2 regions of the Microbacterium sp. Root1433D1 genome follow, and region 2 is predicted to be linked to the other one. Evidence: riboswitches for the same ligand, from Rfam matches in the RefSeq annotation. Region 2 holds a riboswitch; the other holds the start of a gene.

Region 1 (15,336 bases), on a different contig from region 2:
GCTCGTCCGCGGTCTCGGCACCCTTCGACGAGGCGAGGTCGATGATCGTGACGTGCGCTCCCGCGGCGACCAGCCGACGCGCCGTGGCGAGCCCGAGCCCCGAGGCCCCACCGGTGATGAGTGCACCCTGTCCGCTGATCTGCATCTGATGTTCTCCTTCGAACGTCGTCGTGCGACATGCATTGATGGAACGCAGTATCAGCCTACGTGGTTCTTGGTTTCACCACGACCGGGGGAACTGCATCGAGAGCGAGCCTACGACACCGCCTGGATCGATGGCAGGATCCCGCTCATCGTGGTCGGGCAGGATGGACGGATGAGCATCCCCTCCACCTCCGTCGACGTCCCGGTGCGGGTTCGCGAGCTCGCCCGCGGCGCCGCGCTCACACCGGTCTGGCTCAATGGGATCGGGGGGCTGACCTTCCGCACCGACGACGGCCGGTACATCAAGTGGGGGCCGCTCGACGACGAGGCGAACATGCGCGACGAAGCCGAGCGCATGAGGTGGGCGCGTACCTGGATCTCGGTGCCCGAGGTGCTCGAGCAGGGCCAGGATGACGCGCACGAGTGGCTCGTCACGGTCGCGATCGATGCGAGCAGCGCCGTCGACCCTCGCTGGGCCGCCGAACCGGAGACCGCGGTGCGAGCGGTCGGCGTCGGCCTTCGCGCGCTCCACGATGCACTGCCGGTGGCCGAGTGCCCCTGGGAATGGAGCACGCACCAGCGGATCGCCGACGCCGCGGAGCGCGGCACGATCGTGGCCGAAGACCTGCTCCAGGCACCGCCGATCGACCGGCCGGTGGTGTGCCACGGCGACGCCTGCATGCCCAACACGCTTCTCGACGCCGACGGACGCCCCACCGCCTTCGTCGATCTCGCCGCCCTCGGAGTCGCCGACCGCTGGGCCGACATCGCCGTGGCATCGATGAGCACGATGTGGAACTTCGGCACCGGATGGGAGGACACCCTCATCGAGGCGTACGGCGTCGACCCCGACCGCGACCGACTCGCGTACTACCGGCGGCTCTGGAACGAGACCTGACCCGGACCTCTCCGAGGCGGCCGTCGAGGCCGTCGTGCACCGTCTCCGTCCGCCCGGCGGCACCCGGATGATCGTCTCGAGGAGTAACGTCACTTCTCGTGTTGACCCTCCCCGCTCCGGCGCGTCGCCTCCCGCGTCGGCGGGGCTTCGCCCCCGCCCAGGCGATCGCCCTCGGCTTCGGGGCGGCGATCCTCGTCGGCACCGCGCTTCTGATGCTCCCGTTCTCGTCGCGCAGCGGCGTCTGGACGAACTTCGTCGATGCGCTCTTCACCTCCACCTCTGCGGTGTGCGTGACGGGACTCATCGTGGTCGACACCGCGACCTACTGGAGCCCGTTCGGCAAAGTCGTGATCCTGCTCCTGATCCAGCTCGGCGGGCTCGGCATCATGCTCTTCGCGGCCCTGATCGGCTTCGCGCTCGCTCGCAAGCTCAGCGTGCGTTCACGGATCTTCGCCGGCACCGAGACGAAGTCCACGGGTGTGGGCGACATGAAGCGCACCGCGATCGGCATCCTGATCACGACCTTGATCATCGAGGCGGCGGTCGCGACGGTCCTGTTCGTCCGCTTCTGGACCGGCTACGACTACGACGTGGGCCGAGCCGCCTGGCACGCCGTCTTCCACGCCGTGTCGTCCTTCAACAACGCGGGGTTCGCGCTGTACACCGACAGCCTGATCGGGTTCGTGTCCGACCCGTGGATCTGCATCCCGATCTGCATCGCGATCATCCTCGGCGGGCTCGGCTTCCCCGTGCTTCGACAGCTCCGGAAGGAGTTCAGGAACCCGCTGCACTGGTCGATGAACACGCGGATCGTGCTCGTCGCCACCCTCGTCCTGCTCACCCTCGGCACGGGGTTCACGGTGGTCGTGGAGTGGAACAATCCCGGCACGCTGGGACCGCTCGATCCCGCCTCCCGCATGCTGGCGGGGTTCTTCCATTCGGTGCAGGCCCGCACGGCCGGCTTCAACTCCGTGGACACCTCGCTCATGCACGATGAGACCTGGCTCGTCACAGATGTGCTGATGTTCATCGGAGGCGGACCGGCAGGCACCGCCGGCGGCATCAAGGTGACGACCTTCGCCGTCCTGTTGTTCATCATGTGGACCGAGTTTCGCGGCGGGACCGCGGTGAACGTGTTCGGCAAGCGGCTCTCGCGGTCTGTGCACAGGGAGGCCATCACCGTGGTGATCGTCGCCCTCGCCGCGGTGATGAGCGCAGTGATCGCGATACTCGCGATGACGGATCTCGACCTCGATCGCGTGCTCTTCGAAGTCGTCTCGGCGTTCGGTACCGTCGGCATGTCCACCGGCATCACGGCCGATCTGCCGGCGGCCGCGCAGCTCATCCTCGTTCTCCTGATGTTCCTCGGCCGGCTCGGACCGCTGACACTGGGTTCCGCGCTGGCCCTGCGCCAACGGCAGACGGCGTACGAGCTGCCCAAGGAACGCCCGGCGATCGGCTGACCGGTCTCCCCTGCACGATCGCTCGACGACAAGGACACCACATGACCAAGTTCCTCTCCTTCACCCCTGACGCCCGGCGCATCGCCGAAGCCGATTCCGTCGCGGTGATCGGCCTCGGACGCTTCGGGACCTCCCTCGCGCTCGAACTGATGTCGTCGGGCACCGAGGTCCTCGGCATCGACGCCGACGAGGACATCGTGCAGTCCCTCAACGGCGAGCTCACGCAGGTGGTCAGAGCGGACTCGACGCGGCTCGACGTGCTCCGACAGCTCGCGGTCGGCGAGTTCGATCGTGTCGTCCTCGCGATCGGCAACGACATCACCGCGTCGATCCTCACCGCGTCCCTGCTGCTCCAGCTGCAGGTACCCGTGATCTGGGCCAAAGCGGTCGACGAGCAGCACGGGGCGGTCCTCGAACAGCTCGGCGTGCATCGCGTCATCTATCCGGAGAAGGACATGGGCCGACGCGTCGCCCACCTCGTGCGCGGCGCCGCCGCCGACTACCTGGAGATCGACCGCGGCTACGCGATCGTCAAGACCGTCGCACCCCGGCACCTGCAGGGCATCACCTTGAGAGAGGCCGCCGTGCGCAGCACCCACGGGATCACGGTGGCCGCGTATCGACCCGAACGAGGGGAATGGCGAAACGCCGAGGCCGACACCGTGCTGGGCGAAGGAGACACCGTGCTCGTCGTCGGTCCGACCACGAAGGTCGAGAGGTTCGCGCAGTTGCGTTGACTCAGGCCGAGGGACCGAGGATGAAGTTCCACGCCCCGGTGACGACGGCGGCAGCGACCGCGATGCCGGAGATGGCCGCGCCCACGGCGAGCAGCAGCCATTCGGCCGCCCCGAAGCGTGACTCGCGCGCCCAGGTGCGCCGGCCCGGCGCCCCGAAGCCCCGCGCCTCCATGGCCGTCGCCAGTTTGGCGCCGCGGCGGATGGAGAGCACGAGCAGGGCGAAGGCCATCCCCAGGAAGCGACGGATGCGGCCGCGATCGGCCACGCCCCTGGCCCGACGCGCCAGCTCGAGCGCACGCCAATCGTCGAGGAAGAGGCCTACCATCCGGAGGCCCGCGAGTGCGCCGAGCACGAATCGGGCGGGCAGACGGACGATCTGGCCGAGACCGTCGGCGAGGTCGGTCGGATCGACGGTGATGAAGAGCACCACCGACGGCAGCGCGATCGCCAGCACACGCAGCATCGTCGCGAGCGCCAGCGCGAGCGATCCCTCGCTGATGCGCAGCACGAACCAGTCGACGTAGACGACGCCGCTGGTCTGACCGTAGAGCGCGATCGTGAGACCGGTGAGGGGCGCTGCGAGCCACACCGGCCAGGTGCGCACCCAGAACTCGCGCCAGCCGATCCCGGCGAACAGGAACAGCACGAACTCCAGGGCGAGGGCGACGGAGGCCGAGACTGGATCGAGAGTCAGGATCAGGGGTACCGCGATGAGCGCGCTCACCCCGAGTTTGGCCACCGGGTTGACCGTGGCGAGCGCTCCGGTGCGTGCCCGTGTCTCGAGAAGGCTCATGACGCACCCCCCAGCTCGAACCGTGCGGCGTGCAGGGCGCGCACGACTTCGAGGTCGTGCGTGATCGTGACGATGGCCGCACCCTCGTCTCGGAGCGCGGCGAGCATGGCGACGAGTTCGGCCCAGGTGCGGGCGTCCTGCCCGAAGGTGGGCTCGTCGAGCACGAGCACGCGCGGTCTGGTCGCGATAGCCGCAGCCACCGTGAGCCGGCGCTTCTCACCGCCGGAGAGCGTGTACGGGTTGGCGGCGGCGAGGTGGGCGAGGCGCAGACGGGCGAGCAGCTCGTCGCTGCGAGCGGTGATCTCGTCGTCGGTCATGCCGAGCGCCCGCGGCCCGACGGCCAGTTCCTCGCGCACGGTCTTCGCGAGCAGCTGATGCTCCGGCTCCTGGAACACCATGCCGATGCGGGTCAGCAGATCCCGCGAGCTCCAGCGGATCGGCGCGGACTCCGCACCGTTCGCGAGGAGCGCGGATGCCTCGACCGCGCCACTCGCCGGAGGAAGGAGCCCGGCGAGGGTCAGACCGAGCGTCGACTTGCCCGCCCCGTTGGGTCCGGTGATCGCGAGCGCCTCCCCCGCGTGCACGTCGAGGTCGATACCGGTGGCGACAGGACGCCCCTTGACGCGGGCGACGGCCAGGTCGCGCGCCGAGAGCAGGGTCTCCCCTGGCGGCCAGAGCGGGGGCGGCGGCGCGGCGGGAGGATGCCCCGGCACCCAGACGCCATCCGCGGCCAGCTGTGCACCACGGACTCCGAGGACTTCCGCCGGTGCACCGTCGGCGACCACACCGCCGCTCCCGATCACGATCACGCGCGTGATGAGCGGCAACCAGACCTCGAGGCGGTGCTCGACGACGATGAGCGTCGACGGCTGAGCCTGCAACATCCGCTCCACGGCATCGCGCACCTCGATGACCCCGGCGGGATCGAGATTCGCCGTCGGTTCATCGAGCAGCACCAGACCCGGCCCCATCGCCAGCACCCCGGCGAGCGCCAGCCGCTGCTTCTGCCCACCGGACAGGGCCTTGGTCGGATGCCCGAGCGGCACATCGAGGCCGACGGCATCCAGGGCCGCCTCCACCCGCGGCCAGATCTGCGCTCGCGGCACTCCGAGGTTCTCGCAGCCGAACGCCACGTCGTCGCCCACTCGCGCGAGGATCACCTGGGAGTCGGGGTCCTGCAGCACGAGCCCCGCACGTCCGCGGGTGGCCACGGCAGGAGCGCCGTCGACGATCAGCGTGCCCTCGCTCTCGCCCTCTTCCTCACCCCCGAGCACGCCGGCGAGGCCGTGCAGAAGGGTCGACTTGCCCGCACCCGACGCACCGAGCACGAGCACACGCTCACCGGGCTCGATGCGGAAGGAGATGTCGCGCAGCGCCCAGGCGAGGCGACTCGCGTGACGCCACCCCCAGCCGCGGGCCTCGACGGCGGCGGGGGCCGTCTGATCGGCCGACATCAGACGCGGACGCGCGCCTCGCGCCCGGAGCCGAACCGGTCCAGAGCCCCGGTCGCGGCGATGCCGCGCGCCAGCACCCAGGACAGGGCACCCGCGATGACGGCACCCGAGATGACCGTGCTGATCAGGTAGATGATGGTGAAGGCGGGGCCGGAGCCGGCGTACCAGAGCACGAGATTGTTGATGCCACCGGCAAGGGCGGCGCCGGCTCCCGCGAGGATCGCGACGGGCAGCGACCAGCGGCGGTAGAAGAAGAGCAGGAAGACCAGCTCGGCGCCGAGCCCCTGCACGAGTCCGGCCTCGAGGGTGAGGAACCCGCCCCACTGGTTGCCGATGAGCGCCGAGACGACCGCCGCGAGCAGCTCGACGTAGATCGCCGCCCCGGCCTTGCGGATGATGAGTCCGCCGAGCACGCCGGCGAAGAGCCACGGGCCGTCGAGGAGGCCCTGGATGCCGGGGAGCAGCGGCTCGAGCAGGGCCTTCGGCCCGAGGTACCCGACGTTCCAGGCCAGGAAGATCAGGCCGGCTGCGACTCCGAGGACGCTGGCGACGACGATGTCGACGATCCGCCAGCGCAGGTAGCTCCGGCCCGGGGTTTTCCCCTGCGTCTTCGCGGTCGCGGATGTGGACGTGGACGTACTCATCTGAACTCCTCCCTGCGCTGGCATGACCCAGATCAGGTTCGACGGTCGAAGCGCGATTCGCTCCCTCTCAGCCCGGCTCGCCGGACTCCCGTGGTTGTGCTGACGATCCTACCGCCGGCGACACCCACACGGCGACAAGGCCGCGCACCGCGGAACTCGCCCGGGATTGGGTACCGTAAACGAGTGACCGCTTCAGATCCCGCCGACGAGGCGACGGGCGTCGTCGGCGACGACGGCCCGGCGAACGCCTCCCCCTCCGGACCTGTCGATGCTGCGGCAGCCGGTTCGGTGCTGACGGCCGAGCAGACGTCGACACCCGCGCTCGCCGCGGAGCCGGTGGTCGCGCCGGATCCCGTCGTGCCGCCGGAGCCGGTCGTGCCGCCGGAGCCGGTGGTGTCGCCGGAACCGGCGACCCCCGCCCTGACCAAGCCGCCTTTCGTTCCTCGCGAGCCCGTCGCCGCAGAGACCTCTGACGACGCCCTCGCCCTGCTGGACGGCGCGTCACCCCGGTGGGCGGATGACACCACCACCGCCACAGCTCTGACCTGGGTGGACACCGCGACGGTCGCCGCCGGCACCGACGCCGCGACTCTCGACGAGACGTCGGAAGCCGAACCGACGGACGGCCTGCTGCGGGGGGCGCGTCTTCGTCCGGCCATCGCCCGCCCCGGAATCCTGGTGCCTCTGGCCACGCTCGTCGGCATCGTCGCCGTATACGCGGGCACCACGCTGCTGTGGCCGTTGCACGAGGTGCCGCCCACGGTGCAGTCGGTCGATTTTGCGACGACGCCCGCCGCCGCTGCCACGGTCACCTGGCCGACCGAGGGCGCCGGCGCCGTGGGGATCGCCGGCATGGGCACCGCGGCATCGGTCCCCGATGCGGTGAGCATCGCGAGCATCACCAAGGTGGTGAGCAGCCTGATGGTGCTCGACCGGATGCCGCTCGCGCTCGGCGAGCAGGGCCCCGAGTTCTCCTTCACCCGCGCCGACAGCGTGAAGTACTGGGACTACCGCCGCAGCGACCAGTCCGCCCTCGATGTGCCGATCGGCGGCGTTCTGACGGAGTATCAGCTGCTGCAGGGCACGCTCATGGGCTCGGCGAACAACTACATCGACCGCCTGGCAACCGAGATCTGGGGTTCCGATCGCGAGTTCGCCCGTGCCGCAGAGGTCTGGCTGCGAGAACGCGGGCTCACCGGCATCACCGTGGTGACGCCGTCGGGCTTCGACGAACGCAACGTCGCCACTCCCGAGGCCCTGATCGCCCTCGGTGAGCGCGCCATGCAGAACCCGGTGTTCGCAGAGATCGTGGGGACCAGGTCGGTCGATCTTCCGGGTGCCGGCACCGTCGTGAACACGAACGGAATGCTCGACGACCCCGGTGTCGTGGGCATCAAGACAGGCACGCTCGTGGGCTGGAACCTGCTCACCGCGAAGGATGTGGTCATCGGCGACACGACCGTGCACCTCTACGCCGCGGCCCTGAACCAGGCCGGCAACGACCAGCGACTCGCCCTCACCCGCTCCCTGTTCACCGAGGCGGAAGCCGCGCTGGAAGCTCAGGCCCCGGCCGTCGCGAAGAACACGGTCGTCGGTCAGGTCACGACCCCCTGGGGTGAGAAGGTCGACGTCATCACCGAATCCGACGCCGACGTGGTGCTCTGGAACGCAGCGACCGCCACGGCCACGGCGGACTTCGCCCTCGGCGACGAGCGTGAGCAGGACGACGCGGTGGGGACGCTGACCACAGCTGGCCCCCTCAACACCATCACGACGCCTCTGGTGCTGGCCGAAGACGTCGAGGGCCCGAGCCCGTGGTGGCGTCTGACCCACCCGCTGGAACTGCTCGGCATCACGACCGACCGCTCCTGACCGCCCTCTCCGCTCGCGCGTCTCCCGGTCGCGTCGTGCGCCTCCCGGTCGCGTGACCGGGGCAGGACGACGCCCCACCCCGCGTGAGCGGAATGGGGCGTCGTCCTGTGCTGTGCCCGCAGATCAGGAGCGGCGGGCGGAGCCGTCCGCTCCGTCTTCCAGCAGAGCCTGCGCGGCCGCTGTCTCCGCGGCCGGCACCTGGGCACCCACCGAGGCTCCGGCCACGGCGGCAGCGGCCTCCGCAGCGGCGCCCTCGGCGTCGGTCGCCTCACCCGTGACGACGACCGGGGTCGCCCCGGTGAGAGCGTCGTCGGCGTCGATGTCGGTCGCCGCCTGCTCGAACTGCGACTGGTACAGACGCCAGTAGGCGCCCTGCGCGGCGATCAGCTCGTCGTGCGTGCCCTTCTCCACGATGTCGCCATGCTCCATCACCAGGATGAGGTCGGCGTCGCGGATCGTCGACAGACGGTGCGCGATCACGAACGATGTACGTCCTTCACGGAGCGCGGCCATCGCGTGCTGCAGCAGCAGCTCGGTGCGGGTGTCGACCGCCGAGGTGGCCTCATCGAGGATGAGGATCGACGGCTGCGCGACGAAGGCTCGCGCGATGGTGATGAGCTGGCGCTCACCCGCCGACACGTTCGCTGCATCCTCGTCGAGCACCGTGTCGTAGCCCTCGGGGAGGGCGTGCACGAAGCGGTCGACGTAGGTCGCTCTGGCGGCGGCGAGAACCTCGTCATCGGTCGCGGTGGAGCGCCCGTAGCGGATGTTCTCGCGGATGCTGCCGGCGAACAGCCACGGATCCTGGAGCACCATGCCGGTGCGTGAGCGCAGCTCGTCGCGGGTGACCTCGGCGATGTCCTGGCCGTCGAGCATGATCCGCCCGCCGCTGAGCTCGTAGAAGCGCATGATCAAGTTGACCAGCGTCGTCTTCCCCGCCCCGGTCGGGCCCACGATGGCGACCGTCTGCCCAGGCTCGACCCGGAACGACAGGTCGCGGATGAGCGGACGCTCCGGCGTGTAGGAGAACGCGACATTCTCGAACTCGATCACGCCCTTGCCCTCCACCAGATCGGGAGCGTCGGCGTCATCGGCCTCCTGCTCGTCGGCGTCCAGCAGCTCGAAGACACGCTCGGCCGATGCCGTTCCGGACTGCACGACCGCGGCCATGCCACCCAGCTCGGACAGCGGCTGCGTGAACTGCTGCGAGTACTGGATGAACGCCTGCACGTCACCGAGACGGAGCTGACCGTTCGCGACCATCAGACCGCCGAGCACCGCGATGCCCACGTAGCTGAGATTCCCGACGAACATCATGGCCGGCATGATGATGCCGGAGAGGAACTGCGCCTTGAAGCTCGCCTGGAACAGCTCTTCGTTCTCGACCTGGAACCGGTCAAGCGCATCCTTCTCGCGTCCGAAGACCTTCACCAGCGCGTGGCCCGAGAATGCCTCCTCGACACGTGCGTTCAGTCGACCGACCTTGCGCCACTGCATGCCGAAGGCCTTCTGCGACCGCGGTCCGATGATGCCGAAGATCACTCCCATGAGCGGCAGCGTGACCAGGGCCACGAGCGCGAGCTGCCACGAGATCGAGAACATCATGACGAGCACGCCGATCACGGTGAGCACCGAGGTGAGGGCACCGGAGAGCGACTGCTGCATCGTCTGCGTGATGTTGTCGATGTCGTTCGTGACGCGCGAGATCAGCTCGCCGCGCTGCACCTTGTCGAAGTAGGCCAGCGGCAGGCGGTTGATCTTCGCCTCGACGGACTCGCGCAGTCGCCACATGGTGCGGACCATGATCACGTTGATGACGTAGCCCTGGATCCAGGTGAGGAAGGCCGCGGCCACATAGATCCCGAGGACCGCCGCGATGACGAGCCGCAGCGCGTCGAAGTCGACGCCCTGGCCGACGGTGAAGTCACCCAGCGCCCCGACCTGGTTCGCGAAGTCGTCTTGGCCGCCGGCTCGCAGGGCCTCGACCACGACGTCCTGCGACGTGCCGGCGGGGAAGCCGGGGAACCCGTCGGTCGGCTGTCCGAGCTGGATGGAGATGAAGCCCTTGTAGACGAGGTTCGTCGCCTCGGCGAGCACCTTGGGCGCCGCGACCGTCAGGACCACGCCGATCGCGCCCAGGATCGACACGAAGACGAACCAGATGGCCGACGGCTTCAGCAGCCCGATCATGCGCGCGAAGCTGGGGCCGAAGTTGTCGGCCTTGCCGGGTGCGACACTGTCCCAATCGCCGGAGTTCTGACGCGCCTGCTCGGCGAGCTCGGCCTCGTACTTCTCCTCGGCGCTCAGCTCGACCTCGGCCACGGCGGGCGCCGCCTTGCCGCGGCCGCGCTTGGCCTTGGCCTGGTCGTTGTCCTGCGCGCTCATGCGTCCACCCCCAGCTGCGACTCGACGATCTCTCGGTAGGTGTCGCTCGTCTCGAGCAGCTCCTCATGTGTGCCGACGCCGACCATGGTGCCGCCGTCGAGGACGACGATGCGATCGGCATCCGTGATCGTGGAGATGCGCTGCGCGACCACGATCTTCGTCACGTGCGGGAGCTCGCGCCACAGTGCCTGGCGGAGCCGGGCATCGGTCGTGAGGTCGAGGGCCGAGAACGAGTCGTCGAAGACGAGGATCTGCGGCTGGTGCACGATCGCACGGGCGATCGCGAGTCGCTGACGCTGACCGCCGGAGACGTTCGTGCCGCCCTGGGCGATGCGGGACTCGAGGCCGTCGGGCATCTCTTCGACGAAGTCGCGGCCCTGAGCGATGTCGAGTGCGTGCCAGAGCTCTTCGTCCGTCGCCTCTTCGCGGCCGTAGCGCAGGTTCGACGCGACGGTGCCGGTGAAGAGGAACGGACGCTGCGGCACCAGGCCGATACTGTCCCAGAGGGACTCGACGTCGGCCTCGCGCACATCGGTGCCGCCGACATGCACGGCACCCCCCGAGACGTCGAACAGACGCGGGATGAGCGACACGAGGGTCGTCTTGCCCGATCCGGTGGATCCGACGATCGCGACCGTCTCGCCCGGCTGCGCGGCGAAGCTGATGCCGGTGAGCACCGGGGAGTCGGCTCCGGGGTAGGTGAACTCGACGTCGTCGAGTGCGACGGCACCGGGGACCGGGAACTCCGTGACGCCGTTCTCGGGGCGGACCAGAGTGGACTCGGAGTCGAGCACCTCGCCGATGCGCTCGGCCGAGACCGCGGCGCGCGGGATCATCATCGCCATGAAGCTGGCCATGATGACGCCGCCCATGATCTGGCCGATGTACTGCATGAAGGCGAACAGCGTGCCCACCTGCACCGTGCCGTTGTTGACCTCGATGCCGCCGAACCAGATGACCGAGACGACGGTGACGTTGAGGATGAGCATGAACAGCGGGAACAGCAGCACGAAGAGCGAGCCGACCTTGCGCCCGACCACCATGATGTCGGTGTTGGCGCCGCGGAAGCGCTCCTCCTCGATGCGCTCGCGCACGAAGGCGCGCACAACACGGACACCCGTGAGCTGCTCACGCATGATGCGGTTGACGTTGTCGAGCTTGCCCTGGTAGCTGCGGAACAGCGGCACCATGCGCCCGATGACGACGGCGGCCAGGATCAGCAGCAGCGGCACCGAGACGGCGATGAGCCAGCTCAGGCCGACGTTGGTCTGCACGGCGAAGATGATGCCGCCGATCGCGAGCAGCGGGGCCGTGACGAGCATGGTGGCGCCCATCATCGCGAGCATCTGCACCTGCTGCACGTCGTTGGTGTTGCGGGTGATGAGCGAGCCGGCGCCGAACTGCGAGACCTCGCGCTCGGAGAAGCCGCTGACCTTGCCGAACACGTCGGCACGGATGTCGCGGCCGGCGCCCATCGCGGCGCGCGCGGCGAAGTAGGTCGCGGTGACGGAGGCGATGATCTGCCCCAGCGAGACCGCGAGCATGAACAGACCGGTGCTCCAGATGTACGCCGTGTCACCGCGGGCGACGCCCTTGTCGATGATGTCGGCGTTCAGGCGCGGGAGGTAGAGGGTCGCCGCCACGCTGGCGAGCTGGAAGACCAGCACCGCGAGCAGCAGCCATCGGTATCGGGAGAGATAGCGGAGGAGAATTTTTCCCAGCACAGGCGGACTTTCTAGGAAGGATGAAGCGGCGGATTTCTCGGCAGACGGATGCCGACCGACAATCGGCCACAAGACAGAGTGCCACGATCCACGGACATTCGTATCCCCCTCACGGTGGACCTTCGCTCACAGCGAACCGCCTCCCGCTCCGATCAGCGGTTTCTCCGCGCGGACGAACGACGAGCGTGACGAGCATCCTCCCCTCATTTGTATTTACTCACTGATACAACTTGTGATAGACATATGACACAAAGAGGACGGACTCCCATGCTCACGACCACCGCATCCCCGATCGACGCCGGCCAGCGGATCGAACCCGGCCCGTGGCTGTTCGACCCCTGGCAGCTGTTCGGCGCTCTCCTCTCGATGCCGTGGGTGTCGCTGATCGTCGCGGCGATCATCGCGATCGCGGTCACCGTCTCGCCGCGCTGGCGCGCACGGAGCGAGAGCCGCGCGCGCCTCACCCCGGCCTCATCCGGCGGGGTCTTCGCGCGCTACGCGCCAGAGCACCGCGTCCTCGGTCTCGTCGCGATCTCGGTGATCGTGATCTTCGTCGCCGAGAACCTGATCACCCGCTACGCCCTGAACCTCTACAACGTGGTCTCCTGGTGGCGATACGCGACTCCGGTGTTCACGGCAGGGGTGGGCATCGCCGTCCTGCTGACCCTGATCGTCACGAGGGGCAGCAGGCCGGCCGAGCGGCCCGTCGTGTCCCCGCGTCGCACCTGGCTGAGCTTCAGTTCGCGCATCGGCTCGGCCGGCGCCGCCGTCGCGCTGCTCGCACTCACCGCCACCACCGTGCTCGCCGGGCTCGCCTCCTCGAACATCGACGGCGGTCCGTACGTGTTCCTCGAGATCGACGTGCCCAACGAGACGATCGATCCGATCCGCCCCTGGTTCTACGGCTGGGCCTACGGCGTCCCCGTCCTGATCTGCACGGCCGCCCTCGTCGCCGTGAGCGTCGCCGCGCTGCACGCCAACGCGGCTCGACCCTTCCTACGCCCGGAGAGCGTCCTCACCGAGCAGCGCGAGCGCCGCGACATCGCGACGGGGATCACACGGCTCGCGATTTCGAGCGCGCTCCTCGCCCTCGCGGGGGCATGGCGGTTCATCGCCGAGGCCGGCTCGATCGGCGGACTCACCATCGAGGGCGACGGTCGCAGCGACTCCTACGACGCCGCCTGGCGATACGGCGAGATCGCGGCCGTCGGCGGATGGCTGGCGCCTGCGCTCGAGATCGCGGCCTTCGTGCTGCTGCTCCTCGTGACCGCGCAGCTGTGCCCGCCGGGCTACGACTTCGAGCGGACCGACGACGCCGAGACCTCCGCCGATCGGGAGGCCGTGCGATGAGCGCGACCCCCCGACTCTCCCCGGCAGACGATGCGAATCCGGCACTCGACATCTACCGGCAGCTGCGCGGCCTCATCGTGTCGGGTCAGCTGGGCACCGGGGAGCGGTTGCCGACTGTCCGACAGACGGCGAGCGACCTGGGCGTCGCCCCCGGAACCGCGGCGCGCGCGTACAAGATGCTCGAGGGCGAGGGGCTGGTCGTCTCGCGCACGGCTGCGGGTACGAGGGTCGCCGAGACGGCGGGGGTTCTTCCTGCCTCGGTGATCCGTCGCATCCGCGATCTGGTCGACGAGGCCGATGCCAGCGGGTCCGACCCGGATGACGTCGTCGATGTGCTCCGTGCGATCTGGCAGTCGCGGTCGATCCCCGACCCTGCCCCCGCGGCCTCCGAGTAGGCCTCGAGCTCACCGGAGTTCGTCCGTCGGGAGTTCCGGCGTCCAGCGTGCCGAAACCGCCGGTTCAACCCGACAACCGTGCATCCTCCCGACAGGTGAACACGCCCTCGCTCAGAACAACCCGGGCTCAGAACAACCCGGGCTCAGAACAGGGCGGGCTGCGGAACGTACGCGCGCGCAGGGGCACCGGCGTCCGGAGCGAGCTCGGCCAGGGTCGCCGGGTCCCACTTCGGGTTGCGATCCTTGTCGACGATCTGCGCGCGGATGCCCTCGACGAGGTCGGGGTGCTCGTTCACGAACCACATCACGCGGCGGTACTCGCCCTCCAGTGCCGCGCGAAGCCCCGGCAGGTCGCGCGCCTCGCGCACGGCATCGAGCGTGACCGTGAGGCCGGTCGGCGCGAGACCCTCGAGGAGATCCGCGGTTGCGGCGGCATCCGTCGTGCCCTGTGCCTGCAGGCGTTCGATGATCTCGCCCACGGTGGGAGCGGAGAAGGCCTCGTCGATCCACTCCCTCGACGCGGGCAGCTGCGAGGGCTCGGGCGTCTCGTCGAACAGCAGCACGATCTCGCTGGGGCTCGTCGGGTCGGCGCGGAACGCGAGAGCCTCGCTCAGCGCCTCGAGGCGCTCCGACGGCACGTAGTGATCGGCGAACCCGAGATAGACGGCATCCGCTCCATTCATCACTGCCCCGGTGAGGCCGAAGTACTCGCCGAGCCGTCCGGGCGCACGGCCGAGCAGCCAGGTGCCGCCGACATCCGGCGTGAATCCGATCCGCGTCTCGGGCATCGCGAGCTGGGAGCGCTCCGTGACGATGCGGATCGCGGCGTGACCGGCGAGCCCGATCCCGCCGCCCATCGTGATGCCGTCGGCGAGAGCCACCACCGGCTTGGGGTACTCGGCGATCATGGCGTTCAACGCATACTCGGCGCGGAAGAACTCGGCGGTCTGCTCGGCCTGCCCTGCCACGATCTGCGCGTGCAGTGCGCGCACGTCGCCGCCGGCGCACATGCCACGCCCGCCTGCCCCGTCCAGCAGCACGATCTGCACGTCAGTGTCGTCGCGCCAGGCGTTCAACGCCGCGGTGAGGGCCTGGATCATCTCGACGTCGAGGGCGTTGATCGCCTCGGGGCGATTGAGCGTGAGCCGCCCGAGCGCCCCTTCGGTGCGGACGAGGACACGGGATGCAGCGTGAGAATCGGTCACGCTCGCCAGGCTACCCCTTTCGGCAAACGGCGGTATTCCGCGCGAAATGCGGGATCCGACAGGCTTTTCCGGCAGGATAGGGAGGAACTGTTCAAAATGCGACGAGAGGTCACGGATGCCTGAAGGACAGGTGCTCGAGTTCACGCACGTGACGAAGCGCTTCAATGAGGTGACCGCCGTCTCGGACTTCTCCGCGCGCGTCGAGCCCGGTGCCGTCACCGCCTTCCTCGGCCCGAACGGAGCCGGCAAGACCACGACGCTGCGCATCCTGC
Region 2 (15,336 bases):
TCGCCGACCTTGAGGTCGATCACGAGGTGCGTCGCGCGCGGGGTGAGGTCGACCTCTTCGCGAGGACGGTCGGGACCGCCCTCGGTGCACACCCGGACGCCGTTCATCCAGACGTCCACGTCGTAGGGGTCGAACTGCGCGCTCGTGGTGCCGATCGCCGCGAGCACGCGTCCCCAGTTGGGGTCGTTGCCGAAGATCGCGGCCTTGAAGAGGTTGTTGCGCGCGACGGACCGGCCGACCTCGACGGCGTCCTGCTCCGACACCGCGTGCTGCACCTCGATCGTGATGTCGTGGCTCGCGCCCTCAGCATCGCCCTGCAGCTTGACCGCGAGCTCCTGGCACAGCTCGGTGAGCGCTGCGGCGAAGTCGTCGAGGTCCGGCACGACGTCGGATGCGCCGTTGGCGAGGAGGGTCACCTGATCGTTCGTCGACATGCAGCCGTCGGAGTCGAGGCGGTCGAACGTCCGGCCCGTCGCGCGGCGCAGCGCCTCGTCGGCCTGAAGCGGCTCGAGGATCGCATCGGTGGTGAGCACCACCAGCATCGTGGCGAGGCCGGGCGCGAGCATGCCCGCGCCCTTCGCCATGCCGCCGATCGTCCAGCCGTCGCGGCTGATGACCGCGGTCTTCGCGACCGTGTCGGTGGTCATGATGGCGTGCGCTGCGCTCTCGCCACCATCGGCGCTGAGCTCCGCGATCGCCTGCGCGGTTCCGGCGAGCACCCTGGCCCGGAACGTCTCATCCCCGGTGCCGATGAGACCGGTCGAGCAGATCAGCACGTCGCCGGCGCTCACGCCGAGGAGCTCGGCCGCCTTCTCGGCGGTCTGATGCGTGGTCTGGAACCCGAAGGATCCGGTGAAGCAGTTCGCCCCTCCGGAGTTGAGCACCACGGCCTCCACCACGCGGTCGGCGACGGCCTGCTGCGACCAGATGATCGGGTTGGCCTTGGCCCGGTTGCTCGTGAAGACGGCGGCGCCGACCTTGCGCGGTCCACGGTTGACGACCACGGCGACGTCCGGCTTGCCGGTCGACTTGAGCCCTGCGGCGACTCCGGCCGCTTCGAATCCTGCGGGGGCGGTGACGCTCACGGCGCGACTCCGTTCACTGAGAGGGCGCGGGCTTCGGGAAGCCCCAGCGCGATGTTCATGGATTGGATGGCTGCTCCCGCTGTGCCCTTGACGAGGTTATCGACGGCGGTGACCACGGTCACCCGGTTCGCGGCACGATCGATGGCGAGGCCGATCAACGCGGTGTTGGCGCCGAGCACGTCGGCCGTGCGCGGGAAGCGTCCCTCCGGGAGCAGGTGCACGAAGGTCTCGCCGGCGTAGGCGCTCTCCCAGGCGTCGCGGATCTGCGTGTCGGTCGCGCCATCGACGATCGGCGCGGTCGAGGTGGCGAGGATCCCCCGCGACATCGGCACCAGCACGGGGGTGAACGAGATCCGGATCCCGTCGGCGTCCGCGCCGGAAGCCGCGGCGAGCGCCTGACGGATCTCCGGGATATGCCGGTGCGTCCCGCCGACCGCGTAGGGGTTGGCGGTGCCGAGGATCTCGCTGCCGAGGAGGTTCGTCTTGAGGCTCTTCCCCGCTCCCGACGGGCCGACGGCGAGCACCGACACGATGTCCGAGGGGTCGATCACTCCGGCGGCGACGCCCGGAGCGAGGCTGAGGCTCACGGTCGAGGCGTTGCAGCCGGGGGCGGCGATGCGCGTCGCTCCCCGGAGGTGCTCGCGCTGCTTGGCCCCGCCGACGACGAGTTCCGGCACGCCATAGGTCCACGGATCGTGGAAGGCACCGCCGTAGAACGCATCCCATGCCGAAGCCGAGGTGAGCCGATGATCGGCCCCGGCATCGATCACGAGAGGGGCATCGCCCAGAGCGTCGGTGTACTGCCCCGACTGCCCATGCGGGAGCGCGAGGAACACGATGTCGTGGCCGGAGAGGATCTCCGGCGTCGTGTCCTGCAGGGTCAGGTGCGCGAGGGAGCGCAGGTGCGGCTGGTGGTCAACGAGAGGCTGTCCGGCGTTCGAATGCGCCGTGACGGTGCGGATCTCCACGTCGGGATGATCGGCCAGGAGGCGCAGAATCTCGCCGCCTGCGTAGCCGGATGCGCCGGAGACGGCGACGGAATACGTCATGCTTCTACCTTAACGGTCGGGCCCGCGAGGAAATCGGGGCCGGGGACGGGGCCGGAGGCGGCGACACCGGCACTCGACCGCCGTGCGGGCACAGGCAGGAGGGCGGGGTCGCCTACAGTCGGCGGCCGCGGCGTCGGCGCACAGCGATGACGCTCGGAGCGAGCGTCGAAGAAGCGGTGGCGGCCGAAGGCATGTCGCGACAGTAGCGCGGCCCCGGCGGCCACCGCAAATCCGCTCCGTCATCTGAGACGCTGCGGCCCCATCGGCGCGGCGAAGAACGCCAGCTCGTGGGCGCTCGACGCCTCGAACGCCCGGCGCATGCGTGCCCGTGTTCCGGGATCCGCCTGTGCCGCGGCGTCGGCGACGTAGGCGACCGCCGTCCGTGTGGCCTCCTCGAATGCCGGATCCGCGTACGTCGCGAGCCACGAGGCGTACGGATGCCCCGCAGCTCGCGCGTACTCCCCGAACTCCCCCGCGTGCAGGCGCCGCCCGAGATCGGTGTAGAGCCAGAAGCACGGGAGGACAGCGGCGATGATCTCCGCATAGTCGCCGCCGAACGCGACGGAGCGCAGATGGTCGAGGTATGCGGTCGTCGCGGGCGCCGGCTCTGCGGCGAAGGTGGCCGCACTCACGCCGTGCGAGGGGGTGAGCCATGAGGCGTGCAGCTCGAGTTCGCCCACGATGGAGCCGCGGGCGGAGTCCGCCCAGAAGGCCTGCTCGTCGGATGTCGGTGCCAGCCGGGCCGCCTCGGCGAGCACACGCGCGTACTCCCGCAGATACAGGGCGTCCTGTGCGAGGTAGAACAGGAACGGCGCGCGCTCCAGCGTCCCGGCGGCGAGCGCACGGATGAACGGCAGCTCCTCGATCCCCGTACGGATCGCGGCGATGCCCCGCCACCATTGCGTGGCGACGTCGCCCGCCGCGGGTCGGGTCTCGGCGCCCCCACGTTCCCAGAGTCCGGCGAAGTGGTTGATCGGCCCGTGTCCACGACCCACGCGCAGTGCGTCTCCTGCGCGCAGGGACTCGCGGAGCCAGTCCCGCGCGGCGCTGACGGCATCTCCGGGCTCTTCGCCACGAGCGAGCAGGGTCGCGAGCGCGGACGACAGCGAGCAGCCGGTGCCGTGCGTGTTCCGGGTCGGGATCCGGGGAGCGATGAACTCCTGGCGCAGCCCTCGCCGCGCATCGACCAGCGCATCGGGGGCCTCGTCGCCGGGAAGGTGGCCACCCTTGACGAGCACGGCTGCTCCCACCTCGGCGGAGAGCTGCTCGGCCGCGGAGATCGCGTCGTTCCAGTCGGCGAGGTCGCGCCCGGCGAGCACCGCCAGCTCGGCGAGGTTCGGGGTCACGAGCGTCGACAGTGCGAGGAGATCGCGCAGCGCCCGTTCGGCGTCCGGATCCAGCAGTCGGTCCCCCGAGGTCGCCACCATCACGGGATCGAGCACGACGACGGGCGGACGCACAGCGTCGAGCCAGGCTCCCACCGCGCGGATGACGTCGGCGTCGGCCAGCATCCCGATCTTCACGGCATCGATCACGATGTCGTCCGAGACCGCGTCGAGCTGCGCGCGGAGGAACTCCACGGGCGGAACGTGCACCGCTCGCACTCCCCGCGTGTTCTGCGCGGTCAGCGCCGTGAGCACGGCCATGCCGTATCCGCCGTTGGCGGCGATGGACTTGAGGTCGGCCTGGACGCCCGCGCCTCCCGAGGGGTCGCTTCCGGCGATGCTGAGCACCCTCGGGACGGAGCCGCTGAGCCAGCGTCGCCGGAACTGCCGGGCGGTGGTGGCGGGATCGTCGGCGGCACACAGCGCCGAGACCACGGCGAGCCCGGCCGCACCGGCCTCACGAAGGGCCTCGGTGTCATCCATGCCGACCCCGCCGATCGCCACGCACGGCAGCGCGCTTCGCGACACGAGGCCGCGAAAGCCCTCCACGCCGAGAGGGGCAGGGTGATCCGGTTTGGTGGTGGTCGGACGGATCACCCCGACGCCCAGGTAGTCGACCGTGCCGGAGGGCAGAGCCTCGACCGCGTCGAGGTGCGCCGGGCTGTTCGCGGTGAGGCCGATCAGAGCCTCCGGTCCGAGTACCTCGCGTGCACGCAGCACCGAGGCATCACCCTGTCCGAGATGCACGCCGTCGACCCGTGCGCCGCGCTCGCGAGCGGCCACGGCGGCATCCAACCGATCGTTCACGACCAGAAGAGCGCGGCCGTCGATCGCCTGCGACAGTGCCAGCAGCTGATCGACCGTCTCGGCGTCGGTCGCGTCCTTGTCACGAAGCTGCACGATGCGCACGCCGCCGTCGACCGCGCGGCGGACGGTCTCGACGACGCCACGGTCTCCGCAGAGGGCCGCGTCCGTGACGAGGTAGAGCGAGAGATCGGCGTTCACAGGGCACCGCCTTCGATGCGTGCGGCAGCTCGGATGTCGTCGGCGCCCACCGCGGCGAGCGCATCCAGCAGGGCGACGGCGAAGCTGCCGGGCCCTGCCGATACCGCTGCCGCTCGTTCCGCCGCGATCGTGTAGACCAGGCTCGCCGAGGCCACGGCGCTGAGCGCGTCATGCGTCGTCGCTCTGGCCGCTCCGAGGAAGGCGGCCATCACCGCACCGAGAGCGCAGCCTCCGCCGGTCACTCGGGTCAGCAGTTCGTGACCGTTGGACACGCGCAGCACCCGCTCCCCGTCGGTGATGAGGTCGACCGGCCCCGAGACCGCGACGACGCCGCCCGTGCTCCGAGCCAGCGAGAGGGCTGCATCGGCCGCGGAATCTGTGCTGTCGGTGGCATCTACCCCGCGACCGCCCGCGCTCAGCCCCGCGAGGGCCAGGATCTCGGAGGCGTTGCCGCGGATCGCGGTGGGGCGGTGCCCGACGAGCTGATGGGCGAGTGCGGTGCGAACCGGGAGCGCGCCGATCGCGACCGGGTCGAGCACCCAGGGCGTGCCGGACGCGACGGCACCGGCGACGGCCTCCAGAGTGGCCGCGCGCTGTTCGGGCGTGGGTGTCCCCAGGTTGATCAGCACCCCGGAGGCGATGCCGGCGAACATCCCCGCCTCATCGACGATGTCGACCATGGCGGGAGCGGCACCGAGAGCCAGCAGGACGTTGGCGGTGAACCCGGTGACGACCGCGTTGGTGATGCAGTGCGTCAACGGGGGCGCTTCTCGCAGCACCCCCAGCAGGGTCGCGGCATCGCCGGCGAGGTCGTGGGTGGTCTCAGGACGCAGAAGATCGCTCATCGCGACATCCCTTCGCTAGTACGAACTAGATCAGGTTCGACGGGTCTGTTCTCAGCCGCGGATTGCGGCACCCCGTGTCACTGCTCGCAGTCTAGCGATCGGCCAGCAGAGCCTTCTCCTGCGCCCGCGTGAGTCCGGCCCGGCGCTCCCTGTCCACGCCGCGCACCCGTTCGTCGGCGACGACGCGTCGAGCGGTGTCGGCGAGGGGGCGCAGGTGTCCCCCGCTGTCGTGGAATGCGCTGTTCGAGCGGGTCATGAAGCCGGACATCTCGGGAGGAAGCCACAGCGGAAGCGAGAGCGGACCTGCCCAGTGCGCGACGCCGTGTGCTCGCAGCCACTCCTCGTCGGCGACCACCGTCTCCCCGGTGTGCCCTGCCTCCTCGCGCACGGTCTGCAGCAGTTCGGCGAGGGGATGCTCGTCCCCGATCGCGTTGACCGCTCCGCTCCGCGTGGCGGCGACAATGTAGGCGGCCACGTCGTCGACGTCGATCACCTGCGCGCTGCGCCTCTCGAGCGGAGGCAGCAGCACGGGCTCCTCCCCGGCTCGGGAGAATGCCGCAGCCCAGTACCCGAAGCGGTCGCTGGGGTCGCCGTCCCCGACGATGAGTCCGGGTCGCACGATGAACGCGCGATCCCCCAGCATCGTGACGGCGTCTTCGGCCGCCGCCTTCTGCGGGCCGTACTCGTACTCGTCGCCGGGGCGGGCGGCAGGATGCCGCGGCGCCGATTCATCGGCGCCGACCGTGGCGTCATCGGCGTACACCGAGAGGGAGGACACGTACGTCCATCGCGCCGTGCGGTCTCCGAGAGCCTCGACCGCTGCCACGACGTGCGCGGCCTGAGAGGAGATGTCGACGACGTGATCCCAGTCCTTCCGCGCGAGCGCGGCGTAGATCCCAGGGTCGTCACGGTCGCCGGTCACGAGCACCGCTCCTGCCGGCGCGAGGCGCTCGCCCCGGGCCAGACATGTCACGGCCGCTCCGGACTCGAGCCATCTCCGGGCGATCCGCCCGGAAAGCCACCCCGTCCCGCCGAGGATCAGAACATTCGTCATGGCTCCATGCCACCAGCAACCGCTGCGAGAGGGAAGCCCTCTCCGCTCAGGGCAGAGGGCCCCCTCCGGGACAGCGCATCGCTCAGTCGCGGAGCGCTGCTCCGAATCGCTGCGCGGCGACGTCGACACCCGCGAGCTTGGCCGCGGTGGCCTCGGCCGCCGTCAGGGTGCGATCGTCGGCGCGGAATCGCAGAGCGAAGGTGAGGCTCTTGGAACCCTCCGGCACGCCGTCTCCGCGATAGTCGTCCACGAGACGCACCGATTCCAACAGCGCACCGGCTCCCTCGGCGAGGGCGGCCTGCACATCTGCGGCCGGAACTTCGGCGGGCAGTGTGAGCGAGACGTCCTGCGTGGCGGCGGGGAACGTCGACAGCGATGCGGCGACGACGCGACCACCGGCGAGCGACAGGATGCGGTCGAGATCGAGCTCGAACACGGTCGCACGCCCGGGGAGGTCGGCCCCTTCGGCCACGGCGGGGTGCAGCTCGCCGACGTAGCCGACCTCTTCGCCCGCGACCAGGAGCGATCCTGTGCGTCCGGGGTGGAGTGCCGCACGCTCGGCCTGCACGACGTCGATCTCGACGCCGGCCGCTGCCGCGATCACGCGGACGGCATCCAGCGCCTCGACGAGACCGGCGGCCTCGGCGGGGCGGCCGGGCTGGCGCGGGGCGACGTTACCGGTCAGCAGCGCCGAGATGAACCGGTGCTGCGGCGGGATGGAGGCGTTCAACTGCGCGAGGGTCTCGTCGGACGGACGCTCGCCCAGCGGCGGCACGTCTTCCGTGCCGTACTCCACTCCGGGCTCCGGCAGGAAGACGACACCCGTCTCGAAGATCGCGAGGTCGGTGAGACCCCGCGAGATGTTGCGGTGCGCGGTCTGCAGCAGGCCCGGGATGAGCGATCGACGCAGGTACGGAGCCTGCCCGTCGAGCGGGTTCGCCAGACGGATGCTCGGCAGGTGCGCGCCCGAGGCGGATCCGTGCAGGTCGTTCTGCACATCGGTGGTAAACGGGAATGACGGCGTCTCGACGAGCCCCGCTGCGGCCAACGCATCGGCCACCCGGCGGCGACCCTGCTGGTGCGCCGTGAGTCCGCGGCCGGACGGAGGCGTCGGCAGCACCGAGGGGATGCGGTCGAGCCCGTGGATGCGGGCGACCTCCTCTGCCAGCGTCCACTTGTCGGTGAGGTCGGGGCGCCAGGTCGGCGGGATCACGGTCCAGCCGGAACCCTCCTCCGACGCGGTGACATCGGCGCCGATGGTGGTCAGTGCGCCGGTGATCTCGTCGTCGGTGTAGTCGACGCCGATGAGCCCCTGTACGAAGCCGGCGGGAAGCTCGATCTCGCCGACGAAGACCTCGGCGAACAGTGCGCCACCCTCTTCGGTGAGCGTGCCTCCGGCGAGCTCGACCATGAGGTCGGCGGCACGGCGGGCGGCGACGAAGGGGATCAGCGGGTCGACGCCGCGCTCGAAGCGCTTGGATGCCTCGCTGGGCAGCTTGTGCCGGCGCGCCGACCGGGCGATGGTCGTCGGGTCGAAGTTCGCGGCCTCGATCAGCACGTTCCGCGTGGTGTCGCTCATCTCGGTCGTGCCACCGCCCATGACGCCGGCGAGGCCGATCGGGCCGGACTCGTCGGTGATGAGGAGGTCTTCGACGTGCAGCGTGCGCTCGACACCGTCGAGGGTGGTCATCTTCTCGCCGGGGTTCGCGCGACGAACGGTGATGCCGCCGGCGAGCTTGTCGAGGTCGTAGCCGTGCAGCGGCTGACCCAACTCGAGCATCACGTAGTTGGTGATGTCGATCAGCACGCCCAATGAGCGCATGCCCGCGAGGCTGAGCCGCGCGACCATCCACGGCGGCGTCGGACGCGAGGGGTCGACGCCCCGGACGACGCGCGTCACGAACTCGCTCGCGCCGATGTTCCCGCGCACGGGGGCGACGTCCTCGACGACGGTGGTGTGTCCGCTGCCAGGCTGCAGCTCGGCGAAATCACGCTCAGCGGGGTCGCGGAAGGTCGCCCCGGTGGCGTGCGAATACTCACGGGCGACGCCGCGCAGGGAGAAGGCGTAGCCGCGGTCGGGTGTGACGTTGATCTCCACCGCGACGTCGTCGAGACCGAGCAGCGCGATCGCGTCGGTGCCGACAGGCGCATCGATGCCGAGGTCCGAGAGCACGACGATGCCGTTGTGCTCATCCCCGAGGCCGAGCTCGCGGGCCGAGGCGATCATGCCGTCGGACACGTGACCGTAGGTCTTGCGCGCGGCGATCGGGAACGGACCGGGCAGCACGGCGCCGGGAAGCGTCACGACGACCTTGTCGCCGGCGACGAAGTTGTGCGCGCCGCAGACGATGCCGCGGATGCCACCGTGCTCTTCGCCGACATCGACCTGGCACCAGTTGATGGTCTTGCCGTTGGACTGCGGTTCGGCGTCGAGCGAGACGACCTGCCCGACGACCACGGGACCCGTGATGTCGAAGCGGTGCACGTCCTCTTCCTCGAAGCCGACGGTCACCAGCGCCGCGAGGACATCCTCGGGCGTGGCATCCGCTGCCAGATCGACGTACTCACGCAACCACGAAAGCGGGACGCGCATCACACCACCATCCCGTACTGCTCGCTGAATCGGACATCGCCCTCGGCCATGTCGCGCATGTCCTGGACGTCGCTGCGGAACATCAGTCCTCGCTCGATGCCCATGCCGAACGCGAAGCCGCTGTACACCTCGGGGTCGATCCCGGCGGCGCGCAGCACGTTCGGGTTGACCATGCCGCAGCCACCCCACTCGATCCAGCGCGCGCCGCCCTTGAAGGTCGGGTGCCACAGGTCGAGCTCGGCGGAGGGCTCGGTGAAGGGGAAGTAGTTGGTGCGGAAGCGTGTCTCAGCCTCGGGGCCGAAGAGCTGCTTGGCGAAGTGGTCGAGCGTGCCCTTGAGGTGTGCCATCGTGATGCCCTTGTCGATCACGAGACCCTCGAACTGGGTGAACACCGGAAGGTGCGTGGCGTCGAACTCGTCGGTGCGGTACACCCGCCCTGGGCACAGCACGTAGATCGGCACCTCGCGGTCGAGCATCGAGCGCACCTGCACGGGGCTCGTGTGCGTGCGCATCACGAGGTGGCGCGAGGTCGGGTCGACGTAGAACGTGTCCTGCTCCTGACGGGCAGGGTGGTCGACGTCGAAGTTCAGGGCATCGAAGTTGAACCACTCGTGCTCGAGCTCCGGCCCCTCCGCGATCTCCCAGCCCATGCCGACGAAGATGTCGCAGACCTGGTCCTGCAGGAGGGTGAGCGGGTGGCGCGCGCCGGCCCGCGTGCGCGAGGGCACGGCGGTGATGTCGACACGCTCGGCCTCGAGTCGCGCGGCGACCTCGGCCTCGGCGAGCTCGGCCTCCTTCGCGGCCAGCGCCTGGGTCACCTGCCCTCTCCCCTGACCCACGAGCTTGCCGAACGCGGCCTTGTTCTCGGGGGCGACCTGGCGCATCGAGGCGTTCAGGACCGCGAGCGGCGATCCGTCGGCGACGTGTGCGGCGCGAGCCGCTTTCAGCTCGGCGGTGTCGGCGGCTGCGGCGATCGCCGTGAGGGCGTCGGCGACAGCGGCTTCGACCGCTTCCGGGGTGATTTCAGGAGACTCTGACACGAGAATCGAGTCTACCGGGGGCTCGTGGGTCCCTTTCGCGGATCAACGCGTCTTCTCGGACCCGTCTCCCTGCAGGACGATGAGCGAGGTGTTCGTCTCGCCGCCGTGCTGACGGGGATCCTGCACCGCCGGCCCGGCTTTCGGCGAGCGCTTGGCCCGACGCTGCAGGCGGTAGGCGATGTAGGACAGCAGCAGACACACGGCCACGTACATCGATCCGCCGACGATCGCCGCGGGGATCAGCGGCGACCCGTAGGGCGCCTGGTTGCCGATCTGGTTGATGACGTAGAGGAGCTCCTGGTACGTGATGATGAACCCGAGCGCGGTGTCCTTCAGCGCGACGACGAGCTGCGCGATGATCACCGGCATCATCGCTCGCACGGCCTGCGGGATCAGGATGAAGTACATCACCCCGGTCTTTCGCAGTCCGATCGCGTAGCCGGCTTCCTTCTGCCCACGGGGCAGCGACTCGATGCCGGCACGCAGCACCTCGGCGAGCACGGAGCCGTTGTAGACGATCAGGGCGATCACGACGGCCCAGTACGGCGGCATCTTCACACCGATCACGGGGAGGCCGTAGTACAGCAGCATCATCAGGATGAGCACGGGCACCGCTCGCAGCACCTCGATGATCCACCGGACGGGCTCACGCACCCAGGCGTGCTCCGACAGGCGCCCGATGCCGAGCAGGAAGCCGAGGGCGATAGATCCGACACCGGCGACCGCGAATGCGGCCAGCGTGGCCACCAATCCCTCGCCGAACCGGACCCAGACCGCGGAGAAGGTGAAGATGTTCCACTTCTCCGCAGAGAACTGTCCCGTGGCGAAGAGTCTCCACACGACCCAGCCGAGCACGGCGAGGACGACGAGGACCGTTGCGGCTCCGATGAGCCGGTTGCGGACGACGGCACGAGGGCCGGGGACGTCGAAAAGGACGGAACTCATCGCGCGATCCTCCACTTGTTCTCGAGAACGCGCTGCACCCAGGCGAGCAGCAGCACCAGCACCACGAACAGGACCATGACCCACAGCAGGACGACGAGGGCGTTCTCCCCGCGCTCGCTGAGCGCCGCGCGGATGGTGCCGAGGTTGACGACGGAGAACCCCGCCGCCACCGTGGTGTTCTTCATGAGTGCGATGAGCACGCTCATCATGGGCGGGACGACCGAGCGCGTCGCCTGCGGCAGCACCACGTAGCGCATGACCTGTCCGAAGTTCAGGCCGATCGCACGCGCGGCCTCGGCCTGTCCGACCGGCACCGTGTTGATGCCGGCGCGCAGCGCCTCGGCGACGTAGGTCGCGGTGTAGAGCCCGAGGGCGATCACGGCCAGCAGGAGGGAGTTCACCCGCTCCCCCAGCAGGATGGGGAGGCAGAACGCGAAGAAGAACATGACGAGGGTGAGCGGCGTGTTGCGGATCCAGTTCACATAGATGCCGCCGACGGCTCGTGCGATCGGAACCGGCGATACTCTCGCGGCCCCGACGATGAGTCCGAGAACCAGCGCGATGATGCCACCGCCCAGGAACAGCACGATGGTTCCCCACAGTGCCTCTCCCCAGAGGTCGAGGTGGTCGGTGATGACTCCCACAGCTGCTCCTGTCGATTCGAGTTCTCGGATGTTCCTGCCGATGAGCGGGGCGGTCGAACCTGTCGACCGCCCCGCAGGAATCAGCCGATCGGGTCGACCTCGGGCTGCGTCGCCTTGACGCCGGAGGCACCCAGGTTGTTGTCGAAGATCTGCTGCCAGATCTTCGCGCCGTCGGTCAGCTGCGTGTTGAAGTACTCGACCAGTGCGTCATCGCCCTTGGCGAGTCCGATGCCGTAGCGCTCCTCGCTGAACGGCTCCCCGACGACCTTCAGCTTGTCCGGGTCCTGGGCCGCGTAGCCGATGAGGATCGCCTCGTCGGTCGTGACGGCATCCACCTGACCGTTCTTCAGGTCCTCGACGCACTTCGAGTACGTGTCGTACTCCTTGGTCGGCACGTCGGGGTAGTTCGTCTTGATGTTCTGGATCGGCGTCGATCCGGTCGCCGAGCAGACCGTCGTCTCGGCACTCAGGTCGTCGACGCTCTTGATGTCGCTGTCGGCGCCGACGAGGAGGCCCTGACCGGTGACGAAGTAGGGACCGGCGAAGGAGATCTGCTCCTTGCGCTTGTCGGTGATCGAGTAGGTGCCGACGTAGTAGTCGATGTCGCCGTTCACGATGGCCTGCTCGCGGTTCGCGGAGGCGATCGCCTGGAACTCGATCTTCTCCGGGTCGACGCCGAGCGATGCCGCCATCCAGCGGGCGATGTCGACGTCGAATCCGGTGCGGTCGCCCGTCACCGGGTCGAGGTAGCCGAGGCCCGGCTGGTCCTCCTTGACGCCGACCTTGATCGTGCCGGAAGACTCGATCCGGTCGAACGTCGGGCTGCCGTCGATGCTGACGTCGGTCAGGACGGTCCACGGGGTGCTGCTGGAGGCCTCGCCCTCGTCGCCGCCCTCCGGAGCTCCTGTGCTGGACGGCGTACCGCTGTTGCAGGCGGTGAGCGCCAGCAGCGCGGCCGCTGCGATTCCGATACCTGCCAGTGTCCGTGTGCGTCGCATGTGCGTCTCCTTCGTGTGCTGTGTGTGCAGGGTCTGTGTGGTCGGTGCGTGGACGTCAGTGCGTGAGGAGCTTCGAGAGGAAGTCCTTGGCGCGATCGCTCTTCGGATGCGTGAAGAACTCCTCGGGAGTCGCCTCCTCCACGATCCGTCCGTCGGCCATGAAGACCACGCGGTCGGCGGCCTTGCGGGCGAAGCCCATCTCGTGGGTGACGACGATCATTGTCATTCCGTCGTGCGCCAGCTCGACCATGACGTCGAGGACCTCGTTGATCATCTCGGGGTCGAGGGCGCTGGTGGGCTCGTCGAACAGCATCACCTTGGGCTGCATCGCGAGAGCGCGGGCGATCGCCACGCGCTGCTGCTGGCCGCCGGAGAGCTGGGCGGGGAGCTTGTTCGCCTGCTGGGCGACGCCGACGCGCTCGAGCAGCATCATCGCCTCCTTCTCGGCGTCGGCCTTCTTGATGCCGCGGACCTTGATCGGGCCGAGTGTCACGTTCTCGAGGATCGTGAGGTGGGCGAAGAGGTTGAAGGACTGGAAGACCATGCCGACGTCCGCCCGCAGATGCGCCAGGCCCTTGCCCTCGGCCGGGAGCTCCTTGCCGTCGATGCTGATGCTGCCGCTCGTGATCGTCTCGAGACGATTGATCGTGCGGCAGAGCGTCGACTTGCCGGAGCCGGACGGGCCGATCACGACCACGACCTCCCCCGAGTTGACGGTCAGGTCGATGTCGGTGAGCGCCTGGAAATCGCCGTAGTGCTTCTGGACGTTCTCGACCACGACGAGCGGGGTATCAGAGGTCATCATTTCTCCAAACTAGCCACGTCGGACGCGGGTCTCCAGGCACCTCGGTGAGATTTACACGTTCGTAATCACCTGATCGCGGCACCAATGCAGCTGTGCATGGGTACCCCGCGGCCCGCCCCCACGGGCCGCGGAATCGTCCTGCTGCAGCACCCCAAAGACAGTTGAGCAGCAGGCGACGATCGTTCACGATCGACCTCACAATGACAGAGGGTGGACCCCGGTGTCAGACTTCTTGAGGATTTCTTGAGCAGTCAGCCGCGCAGGTCCCGGTAGTAGTCCACGGCCCCGGGGTGCAGAGGGACGGGACCGGTGAAGATCGCCGAACGACGGTCCAGCAACGCCGCGGTGGGCACCTCCCCCGCGATGCGCAGACGCGCGTCGAACAGCCCGGCGAGCACGTCGCGCACGACGGCGTCAGGGGTCGCGGCTGCCGTGACGAGATAGTTGGGCACCGCCATCGTCGGCGCGGAATCCACGAGGCCGTAGGTCCCGGCCGGGACATCTGCCGGACGGTAGGCGTGCGAGTACCGCTCGTTCACCTCGTTGACCCACTCCTGCTCGATCGGGAGCAGGCGAACCGGCGACCTCTCGGAGAGCTCCGCCACTCCAGGGGTCGGCAATCCGCCCACCCAGAAGAACCCGTCGATCTCCCCGCGCTCCATCGCGCCGATCGACTCGCTGAGGTCGAGCTGAGGGTTGCGGACAGACCCGAGATCGACGCCGGCCGCATCCAGCACGCGGGCGGCGATCACGTTCACCCCGGAGTTCTCCGCGCCGAGCGAGATCGTGCGGCCGGCGAGATCGCCGACGTCGTCGATCTCGGAGTCTCCCCGCACCACGACCTGCACGTATTCGTCGTAGAGCCGAGCGAGGGCCTGCACCTCCAGCGGCGCGTCGAAGGCCCCGGTGCCGGCCACCGCATCGGCGGCCGCATCACCCTGCGCGAACCCGATCAGGGCCTCCCCCGAGCTGACCCGCAGCAGATTGTCGACGGATCCTGCTGTCTCCTGCGCACCCATCCTGATATCCAGCGATGCGGACAGCTCTTCGGCCAGGTGACTCCCGTAGTCGTAGTAGACGCCGGTCGACCCGCCACTGGCGATCGCGTACTCCGCATCCGTCCACTCGCTCGCACGGGGATTGCACGCGGTGAGCACCGCCAGGAGCGTGATCGCGAGCGCTCCGGCGACGAGCCGCCGCGCGAGGGCCCTCACGGCGTCGTCCCGTCATGGAGCACGAGCGCGACGGCGAGGCCGCCGCCCTTCGCCGAGGCCACGGAGAGTTCCCCGCCGACCGTCGCGAGCAGGTCGCTCGCGATGGCGAGGCCGAGCCCGGATCCGGGAGTGTCTCCGCTCTCGGCGCTGCGCCAGAACCGGTCTGTCGCCGCTGCCGCCTCCTCCGCGGTCAGACCGGGACCGTGATCGCGGACGGTGATCCGGCAGAGCCGGCCATCGCGTCGCGCACCGATCTCGATCTGCGCCCCCTCAGGGGAGAACTTCACCGCGTTGTCGATCACGGCATCCAGCGCACTCTCCACGATCGTCCGATCGGTCACGCTCATCACCGACGAGTCCCCCGTGGCGCGCAAGCCGACTCTGCGCTGTGCGGCGACGTCGCGCCACGCGTCGAGGCGCCGGGCGGCGAGGGTCGCGAGGTCGACAGCGGAGATGGCCGTATCCCCGCGTCCGCCGCGCGCGAGGCCTAGCAGCGTCTCGAGGATACGGGTCATCCGTCGCCCCTCCTCCCGCGTCTCCTCTACGTCGTGCTGCCACTGCGTCCCGAGTCCGGTCGCCAGATGCTCCACGCGCAGGAGGAGAGCGTTCAGGGGGTTGCGCAGCTCATGAGAGGCGTTGAGTGCGAACTCCTGCTGGCGCGTCATCACCCGTTC

What was found. Region 2 has a riboswitch for thiamine pyrophosphate ahead of thiM (hydroxyethylthiazole kinase). Riboswitches for the same ligand answer to the same signal wherever they lie in the genome.
Region 1: it holds a riboswitch for thiamine pyrophosphate, as region 2 does, so the genes downstream of both, ASD13_RS04495 (ECF transporter S component) here and thiM (hydroxyethylthiazole kinase) in region 2, are expected to answer to the same signal.

Annotation. Positions count from the first base shown of each region.
Region 1 covers NZ_LMFN01000001.1:920,964-936,299, forward strand. Annotated here, with positions in the region: gene ASD13_RS04465 (SDR family NAD(P)-dependent oxidoreductase) at 1-145, opposite strand, end outside; gene ASD13_RS04470 (aminoglycoside 3'-phosphotransferase) at 317-1,042, shown strand; gene ASD13_RS04475 (TrkH family potassium uptake protein) at 1,141-2,505, shown strand; gene ASD13_RS04480 (potassium channel family protein) at 2,547-3,242, shown strand; gene ASD13_RS04485 (energy-coupling factor transporter transmembrane component T family protein) at 3,244-4,035, opposite strand; gene ASD13_RS04490 (ABC transporter ATP-binding protein) at 4,032-5,489, opposite strand; gene ASD13_RS04495 (ECF transporter S component) at 5,489-6,133, opposite strand; TPP riboswitch at 6,124-6,235, opposite strand; gene ASD13_RS04500 (D-alanyl-D-alanine carboxypeptidase family protein) at 6,317-8,005, shown strand; gene ASD13_RS04505 (ABC transporter ATP-binding protein) at 8,129-10,390, opposite strand; gene ASD13_RS04510 (ABC transporter ATP-binding protein) at 10,387-12,114, opposite strand; gene ASD13_RS04515 (hypothetical protein) at 12,382-13,464, shown strand; gene ASD13_RS04520 (GntR family transcriptional regulator) at 13,461-13,859, shown strand; gene ASD13_RS04525 (enoyl-CoA hydratase/isomerase family protein) at 14,003-15,064, opposite strand; gene ASD13_RS17110 (ATP-binding cassette domain-containing protein) at 15,180-15,336, shown strand, end outside.
Region 2 covers NZ_LMFN01000003.1:939,434-954,769, reverse strand. Annotated here, with positions in the region: gene argJ (bifunctional glutamate N-acetyltransferase/amino-acid acetyltransferase ArgJ) at 1-1,085, opposite strand, end outside; gene argC (N-acetyl-gamma-glutamyl-phosphate reductase) at 1,082-2,134, opposite strand; gene ASD13_RS15555 (bifunctional hydroxymethylpyrimidine kinase/phosphomethylpyrimidine kinase) at 2,374-4,524, opposite strand; gene thiM (hydroxyethylthiazole kinase) at 4,521-5,369, opposite strand; TPP riboswitch at 5,360-5,454, opposite strand; gene ASD13_RS15545 (NAD-dependent epimerase/dehydratase family protein) at 5,461-6,423, opposite strand; gene pheT (phenylalanine--tRNA ligase subunit beta) at 6,506-9,016, opposite strand; gene pheS (phenylalanine--tRNA ligase subunit alpha) at 9,016-10,056, opposite strand; gene ASD13_RS15530 (amino acid ABC transporter permease) at 10,099-11,001, opposite strand; gene ASD13_RS15525 (amino acid ABC transporter permease) at 10,998-11,645, opposite strand; gene ASD13_RS15520 (glutamate ABC transporter substrate-binding protein) at 11,726-12,643, opposite strand; gene ASD13_RS15515 (amino acid ABC transporter ATP-binding protein) at 12,699-13,448, opposite strand; gene ASD13_RS15510 (TAXI family TRAP transporter solute-binding subunit) at 13,700-14,662, opposite strand; gene ASD13_RS15505 (sensor histidine kinase) at 14,659-15,336, opposite strand, start outside.